Regions from separate parts of the Brevibacillus nitrificans genome, predicted to be linked through region 2. Evidence: a T-box and tRNA genes for the amino acid it is inferred to sense, from the RefSeq annotation. Region 2 holds a T-box; the other holds one or more tRNA genes.
The links. A T-box is a leader RNA that pairs with one kind of tRNA and senses whether it is charged. The one in region 2 lies ahead of EDM59_RS24685 (arginine--tRNA ligase), so its partner is inferred to be a tRNA-Arg.
Positions count from the first base shown of each region.

Region 1: it encodes a tRNA-Arg, which carries the amino acid that the T-box ahead of EDM59_RS24685 (arginine--tRNA ligase) is inferred to sense. The anticodon was not compared.

Region 1 covers NZ_RHHU01000006.1:106,297-110,509, forward strand. Annotated here, with positions in the region: gene spoIIP (stage II sporulation protein P) at 1-1,600, opposite strand, end outside; gene EDM59_RS12455 (hypothetical protein) at 1,806-2,009, opposite strand; tRNA gene EDM59_RS12460 (tRNA-Arg) at 2,237-2,313, opposite strand; gene EDM59_RS12465 (MFS transporter) at 2,627-3,889, shown strand; gene aceA (isocitrate lyase) at 3,981-4,213, opposite strand, start outside.
Region 2 covers NZ_RHHU01000017.1:308,378-312,590, forward strand. Annotated here, with positions in the region: gene EDM59_RS24680 (thiamine pyrophosphate-requiring protein) at 1-1,671, shown strand, start outside; T-box leader at 1,771-1,989, shown strand; gene EDM59_RS24685 (arginine--tRNA ligase) at 2,032-3,894, shown strand; gene EDM59_RS24690 (GntR family transcriptional regulator) at 4,015-4,213, shown strand, end outside.

The DNA of each region.
Region 1 (4,213 bases), on a different contig from region 2:
AGACGCCGTTTCCTTCGTTCGTTCCTTTCAAAATCACTCCGCGGGACAAGCCGGGATAGTTCGTTTCCAATCGTGCATGCAGAGCTTCCGCCAGTTTCTTGTTTTCCAGGTAAGTCGGGTTGGCTGTTCCGATTACGAACAAAACTCGCGAATACGTCTTTCCGTTGATGGTGATGGCGACCTTGCTGCGCGGCTCGTCACTATCCCGATGTATATCAAAAATGTATTTCAGATTCGGGCTCACCGCTGCCGCTGCCGCCACCGCTTTATACGATTCCGTGTAGGACATCGCGAAGCTTTTCTTTTGCTCCGCCAGCTTCTGGGCAAAGTCATCCTGGTTGACCATTGTCGCGATCCCTTTGGCTTGCAGCAGATCACCCAAACGTTTTCCAACCAAGGTAATATTGATTTCCGGGTCGTCAACAGAGCTTCCCTGTGTATTGCGGGCAACATTTCTCCACGACTCCCGGTTATGCGTAGAGTAGATGTACACTTTTTCGTTTCCGACCATTCCGCCGTTGTAGCCTACACCCAAGGGATCTACACCGTTAGAAGGGGTGCTGGTCGTCGGCTGAATCAGTTCTACAATCCATCCGGCGATGTAGGCGGTAGAGCCGTCGGACATCCGGATCAAATACCAGTCACCTTCCGATTGCACGATGGGAAACACCTGACCCGGCTGAGCATTCCCCACGACCGGATAATTGGTTCCGGGGCCGCTTCTCAGATTGGTATCGGCATTTTTTACCCGAATCGAGGCTTCCTGCTGTGTCGGAGCGGGATCTGGATTTGGTGCAGGAGTCGGTAAAGGAATAGGATCTAAAGTCACGGATACTTCGCTCGGTACCGTCTGCCCTGTCTCATCCGGTGCGATCGGCTTATAGATGTAGGCGTACGTTCCAGCGTAATTGATCGTATACCAGCCATTTGTATAGCCGTATTGGTTGACAATCGTTCCTGCGCTCAATTGACCAAGCACTGTGCCCAAAAAGTCTGGAGCCGTGTACACATCGACTCCTTCGGTCAGTGCAATCGTTCCTGTCCCTGCATCAACCGGATACGTAGGAGCGACTGGCTCTGTTGGTGTCGGAATCGGCGTTGGTGCCGGGGCAGGGGTAGGTGCTGGCGCAGCTGTTTCAGTCAAATAGCGTACGTTTACCCATCCATTTGCCTGATCGGAAAGCTTGATCTGTGCCCAATCCCCTTGTTTTTTTACTTGCAAAAATACGCCGTTTTTATCGATAATCTGCAAGATTTGGGCAGTTGCATTTGGTTCTGCCCGAACATTCAGCATGTCTACGGTACTTTTAACGTATTTGATCTGAGGGACCTCGATCATTTTTACGTACTTGTTATTGATCCAACCCGTCTTTCCACTGGCAAGCTTCACCTGTGTCCAATCTTTTTGTTCCGTAACGATTGGCAGTCGCGTTGCCTTTGTGACCGTTCCCACGATTTGCGTGGTTGTTCCAGGCGCACTACGAATATTTAACTGATCGACTGCGACCTCGACATGGGTAGCTGCTTCGGCAAATGACGGGGGCATCAGCATCATCAGGAAACAAACAGCTAGTAAGCTCTTTTTTACTCGTACCACCAAGAAACTCGCTCCCCCTCCTCTTTATTTTTTTGGAAAATACATCCTGAGGTAAGAAGTTCTCGGCTCGTCTACATTTTCCTCCATACAGCGACATCTTTTGCCGCCAGCAAATAAAAAAGAGGATGAAGCGACAAGCTTCACCCTTTTCTCCCTCCCTTTATTGCTTAAGCCATGCCTTTAGAGATGAACACCATCGGTAACGGGCTCACTTTTTGCCATATCTCCATAGCATATAGATGTTCACAAGAGAGGTTAGAAAGAGTAATCCCAATAGAACATTGGTCACGATCAACGTGTGAGTCAAGCTCCTGAGGGGTTCATTGATCGTCGCAACCACATTCAGCAGCTTGTTTGGGAGATTGTTGAATGTCGCAAGGATGTCGTTAAAATACTGCACGTAGCTGGCCAAACTCCAATCCTCCTCTGTAGCCTGTTCTCTGTAGAGTTTGATAAAGAGTGCCCGCCTAAACATCCGTGCATTTTTTTAAATGGAGAGCCTCGGATATACAGCTAGGAAATTGCGAGGGGTTCGTTAGGTGCTGGTGGACGAGTTGACGCTGAAGAAGCTCCGCAAAATGAAAACGCGGCTCTCTAAGTAATAGAGAACCGCATTTCGAACAACCATTTGCACCTGTATGGCGTCCCCGAGAGGATTCGAACCTCCGACCTACAGTTTAGGAAACTGACGCTCTATCCTGCTGAGCTACGGGGACATAGTTTGACAACACGCTTACCTTCTTATTATATGCAGGTACTCACTTTTTGGCAAATACAGCAGTGACTCCCTCTGTCCCTTTTATAACTTTCACGGAATTGACTAATATTCGAAATACTATTATAATTCGCTTTAATGTTTTAATTACAAAACATATGTTTTGTAATTAAAACGATGAAATGTAAAGAAAGGAGGCTTACTCGTAGATTCACACTAGCCCGCTCCTACACGAAAGCCTACTCGAAAAAAGAGGACTCCGCCCAAAGATGCCCCTATGTCAATCAACTACCACGATCGAGGTGAAACTTCGCATGCTTACTGAGCAAAAACGCTGGTTCTACGTAGCTCTACCGGTCTTTTTCTTTTGGTTTTTTGGACAAATTGATAAGTTAAGCATTTCCATCATTCAGACCGATCCCCAATTCCTGCAGGATCTCGGATTAACCGGGCCTAATAAAAACGCGTTAGTCGGTTTACTTACGTTAATATTTACGATCGCCTACTCTGTGTCGAATATTTTCTGGGGCGTTATCATCGATAAGCTCGGGGCAAGGAAAACAGCCATCATTGGCCTGAGCGTATGGACTGTGACGATGGTGGCCGGAGGTATGGCACAATCGTATGAGATGTTTATGCTCAGCCGCATTATCCTTGGGCTTGGAGAAGGCATGATGATTCCGGTCTCAGCAAAATTCATCTCGAACTGGTTTAACAGTCGGGAAATTGGGCGGGCTCAAGCATCATGGATTATCGGCAACTATTTGGGACCTGCCATCGGTGCCTTGATTTTAACGTATTTAATCACAACGTATAGCTGGCATGTGTCGTTCTACGTTCTCGCGAGCTTTACTCTCTTTATCTCCCTTCCGCTGTTCGTGTTTTTGGCACGCAATACTCCGGAAGAACATCCTGGCGTCAGCCAAAAAGAACTAGCTCACATCCGTTTGGCTGAGACGACTGCTCGAACTTCAGAAGAGAAAAAGAGCTTCCTCACCAATTACCGGTATTGGATCGTGTTTTTCGGTAATTTGATGTCCTACTTCATTTTTTTCGGTATTAGCATCTGGCTGCCAACGTATTTGGTTGAAGCCAAGCATTTTTCCCGCGAAGCGATGGCCGGTATTACATCCCTCTCTTGGATCTTCGCGCTCTGTTTCGTCATCCTCGGCGGTTTTTTAGCTGATAAAAAGAAGCGCCCGGGCTTGCTCGCTTCCATCTGGTTCATCCTATGCGTGCTGTTCCTCACGTCCGCTTACTTCGCAACCAATCCACTGATTGCCGGAGTATCCCTCGGAATTGCCATGGGTACGCAGGGAGGCATGTTCCATTTAGTAAACCTGTTTGTCGTGAAATATTCCACGAAAGAGACTGCCGGGAAAGCAGCTGGTATTATGGGCTTCACCAATATTTTAGGTGGCTTCTCCAGCTACATCATGGGCTGGATGAGAGATATGTCCGGTGGAGACTTTACACCTACGATCATGCTGCTCATCGTAACTGCCGCTCTTGGATTCATTGCCTACGCTACTACCTTAAAAAAAGAATCGGAAGAAATCCGCAGTTTCCACGCGTAAATCGTGAATGGATAGAGATTTCAGAGAAAATCTGAGTCTCTATCCATTCTTTTTTGATCGCCTTCTATTTACTCAGACATTTGGCATTGCCTTAATTATGCTGAAACTGCTCTTCCTCTGTAGATCCGCTCAGTGCTGTCGTCGAAGAAGTTCCCCCGGAAATAACCTGCGCGACTTCATCAAAGTATCCGGTACCTACTTCACGCTGATGGCGTGTCGCCGTGTAGCCGTGTACCTCGCTCGCGAATTCAGCTTGCTGCAGCTCGGAGTAAGCAGCCATACCGCGATCACGATAGCCTCTTGCCAGCTCGAACATCCCGTAGT
Region 2 (4,213 bases):
GACGGAGGAGTTGAGTATCTCTTTTCGAACTTCGGCAGTGACCATCCGACGATCATCGAGGGACTGGCGAAGGCAAAAGCAGAAAAGCGGGACCTCCCGAAAGTGATCATCTGTCCCCATGAGCATGTGGCGATGAGTGCGGCTCATGGCTACGCACAAGTATCGGGAAGAGCACAGGGGGTCTTTGTCCATTGTGATGTAGGAACGCAGAACCTGGGGGGAGCTGTTCACAACGCGTCCCGAGCGCGCGTCCCGGTGTTTATCTTCGCAGGCGAAACTCCTTATACTATAGAAGAAATGCGTGGAGCACGAAAATCTCCCGCCAACTTTTTGCAGGATACGTACGACCAGCATGGGGTACTGCGGCCCTATGTAAAATGGAATTACAGTATTCGTACCGGAACCAATATTCAGCAGGTTGTAAACCGAGCGTTGCAGCTGGCACACAGCGAACCGAAAGGCCCCGTCTATCTCACGGGAGCCAGAGAAGTGCTGGAGGAGGATGTGCAGCGTGAAGCTTCGCCGAAAAAAGGCTGGTCGCCCCTCGAGAGTGCAGCACTGCCCGAGTCAGGGATCGAGGAACTGACGAAATCACTTGTGGAGGCGGAAAATCCTCTCGTGATCACTTCCTATGCAGGTCGCAATCCTGCCGTGGTCCCAGAGCTTGTCCGGCTGTGCGAGAAGCTCTCCATCCCTGTTGTCGAGCACTATAGCTCGTACGTGAATTTTCCCGCGGACCATCCCTTGCATCTCGGCTATTCGATTGAGGAGTGCATTTCCGATGCTGATGTGATTTTGATTCTGGACGCGGATGTACCGTGGATTCCGTCTATTAAGAAGCCGCAGGAGAGCGCAAAAGCGTATTACATCGACGTCGACCCTTTGAAGGAGCAGCTTCCCCTCTGGTCGATGCCCTCCGAGCGCTATTTCAAGGCAGACGTGTATGAGGCATTGCTGCAACTAAATCGTTGCATAGAGAGCGCTGCGCTTTCGATAGGCAAAATAGAAGAGCGGAAGCAAAGAATTACCGCGCTGCATCAGCGCCAGCGAGAGGCTTGGCAGCAAAAAGAGCAGCAGCTGCCTGATCAGCCGATCACCCCAGAATGGCTGACAGCATGCCTGCGTGAAGTCGTCGATGAGGATACCCTCATTTTCAATGAAACGATCACCAATGCAAAGGTGGTTAACCAGCATCTCCCCCGTCGAAAGCCAGGGACTTTTTTTGGCAGCGGAGGGACTTCTTTAGGCTGGAACGGAGGGGCAGCGATCGGGGCAAAGCTGGCGTCACCGGATAAAACAGTGGTTAATCTGACAGGAGACGGCAGCTATTTCTTCAGCATTCCTTCTTCCGTCCATTGGGTGTCTCGAAAATACAAGGCTCCTTTTCTCACGGTTATTTACAACAATCAGGGATGGAAGGCGACCAAGCACAACGTAGATCGGCTGTACCCCAATGGCCGTGCCCAGGAGCTGGACAGCTACTGGGTAAATTTTGATCAGCCTGCGGACTTCTCTAAAATTGCCGAGGCTGCAGGTGGAGCATATGCAGAGCGGGTGACCGCGGCAGAGGAAGTAAAGGCTGCCCTGCGACGGGGGATGGAGGCAGTCTCCGCGGGGCGATCAGCTGTGATAGATGTCGTTATTGCTGGTATCTCCAAACAAGTCGACTAATCCCCTCCTCCCATGACTTCCGCCGTTACGATGAGCGGACCGTTTTTTCGAGAGGTAGTTGATTTTTCAGCCAAATGGATATACTATCTTAGAAATACAAGAAATTCCATGACTGGGATAGTAACCGTTGACAGAAGTTCAAGCGAGCCGGGAGGGTGGGAGCCGGTACGGAGTCAATGCGTGAAGCGCCCCCACGAGAATGGCTTCTGAAAGGATCCTGTAGGAAGTCACGGCCCAAGACCGTTATCTGATCGAGTGGTTGAACGTCAGTTTGACAACAAGAGTGGTACCGCGAAAGCATGAGCCTTCGTCTCTTTGATGAGACGAGGGCTTTTCTATTTTTGAAAAGGAGGAGCTGTCATGATTAGCCAAACGATTGTCAGAAAGATTGAGGAAGCTGTGAAGCGCTTGTTTGAAGACGCAGGTCATGCGTATACAAGCGCCGCGAACATCTACGTCGAGCAGCCCGCTCATTTGGAGCATGGCGACTACTCTACGAATATTGCCATGCAAGTAGCGAAAGTACTGCGCAAGCCCCCGATTCAGATCGCAGAGATGCTGAAAAGCAGGCTGGAGGAAGCCGGAAGCGTCGATCAGCTGGTCAAGAAAATCGAAGTAGCTCCGCCAGGCTTTATCAATATGCACATAAACTGGGCGCTTTGGGCTCAGCAGCAATTCGCACTGCCGACAAACAACGGGGAAAAGGTCGTCATCGAGCATACTTCCATCAATCCAAACAAGTCAGCGCATATCGGACATTTACGGAATTCGTGTATTGGCGATTGTTTTTCAAGGCTCGCCAAACGACTCGGCTATCAGGTAGAAGTGCATAACTACATCGACGATCTGGGCAACCAGCTGGCGGATACCGTAGTCGGGATCTTGAATGTCCCCGAGAAGAAACAGCACGCACGTTTTGGCGATTTTTGCTGGGATATCTATTCACAGGTGAACAAGGAATACGAACAGAATCCTCCGCTCAAGGACGAGAGAATCCGCGTGCTGCATTCACTGGAGGAGGGGGAGGGGAACCTTTCCTGGGTTGGACTGCTTGTAGCGGAGAGAATCGTACGTGAGCATCTGGAGGAAATGCAGGCGTTCGGGATCGACTATGATCTGTTAGTCTGGGAAAGCAATATTGTCCGGGAAGGCTTTTGGCATTCGGCCTTCCACCTGCTGAAGCAAACCCCCCATTTTTACCAAGAGACTACAGGAAAGCTGGCGGGGTGCTGGGTGCTGGGGCAAGGCGTCTCCAAGCTTGAGGAAGGCGAATCAGAGCATAGCAGCGATAAGGTTCTCGTCCGTTCAAACGGGATATTGACCTATACCGCAAAAGATATTGCCTACCATCTATGGAAATTTGGATTGCTGGAGAAAGACTTCCGGTATAAGCGCTTCTCGGACGATCTGTGGACGACACACAGCACGGGAGCAGATGCCTGCTTCGGAAAAGCGGATACGGTCATCAACGTCATCGATTATCGGCAGCAATACCCGCAAGCGATGGTGAAGCAAGCGCTGGATATTCTGGGCTTTACGCCCCAAGCGGAAAAGCTCCGTCACGTCAGCTATGGCGTGGTCTCCCTCAGTCCCGCGGCAGCAAAGGAATTGGGTATCGACACGTCATCTGGCAAAGCTTCCTATGCGATGTCTGGGAGACAAGGCATCGGGATCAAAATATCCGAATTACTCGACTTGATGGAAGGAGTCATTGAAAGCAAGCGTTCAGATAAAGAAGGCTTGTCGAGCAGAAGCATAGCGGCAGCTGCGATCCGGTACTACCTTTTGCGCTTTGGTCTAGCCACAGAGGTCGTTTTCGATATCCAGCAGGCGACGGAAACCACCGGGAATTCCGGGGTGTATCTGATGTATGCCCATGCACGTGCCGTCAGTATTTTGGGAAAAGCGGGCGAGGAGTACAGCAGCAAACAAGTGGTGCCAGACGTAGGACAGCAGCTCGAAAAAGCAGAGCATGCCCTGCTCAGGCACTTGGCAGGCTGGCAGGATACATTGGTCGCCGCCCACAGCGAATTGGCTCCAAACATGCTGTGCAATTACGCTTACGAGCTGGCTGTCTCGTTCAATAGCTTCTATGCATCCTGCCCGATTCTAAAAGCCAGTGAAGAGAAAAAAGCGTTCCGGCTTTGGCTGACCGTCAAGTTTCAGGAAACGATGTACGATGCCTTGCATGTATTGGGACTCCCTGCTCCAAACCGGATGTAGGGGGAGGGTCGTCTCTTGTGAGGGAGACGGCCGTTTGTGTGACAATTTGACAGTATGTACATGAAGGTGTATATTTTTTGATAATAATGAATATTTAAACTATGGTTGGAGTTGTAGCTTTTGAAAAATCAAACCGAAGCAACCTATCAGTTTGTGAAGCAAAAGATTTTGGACGGGACTTACAAGCCCATGCAGAAGTTGATTGAAACACAGCTGGCAGAAAGCGTTGGCGTCAATCGCAATACGGTGAAAAAAGCTCTTATGAAGCTGCAGCAGGATCATCTCGTGGTCATCGAGGATAATCGGGGGGCAATGGTCA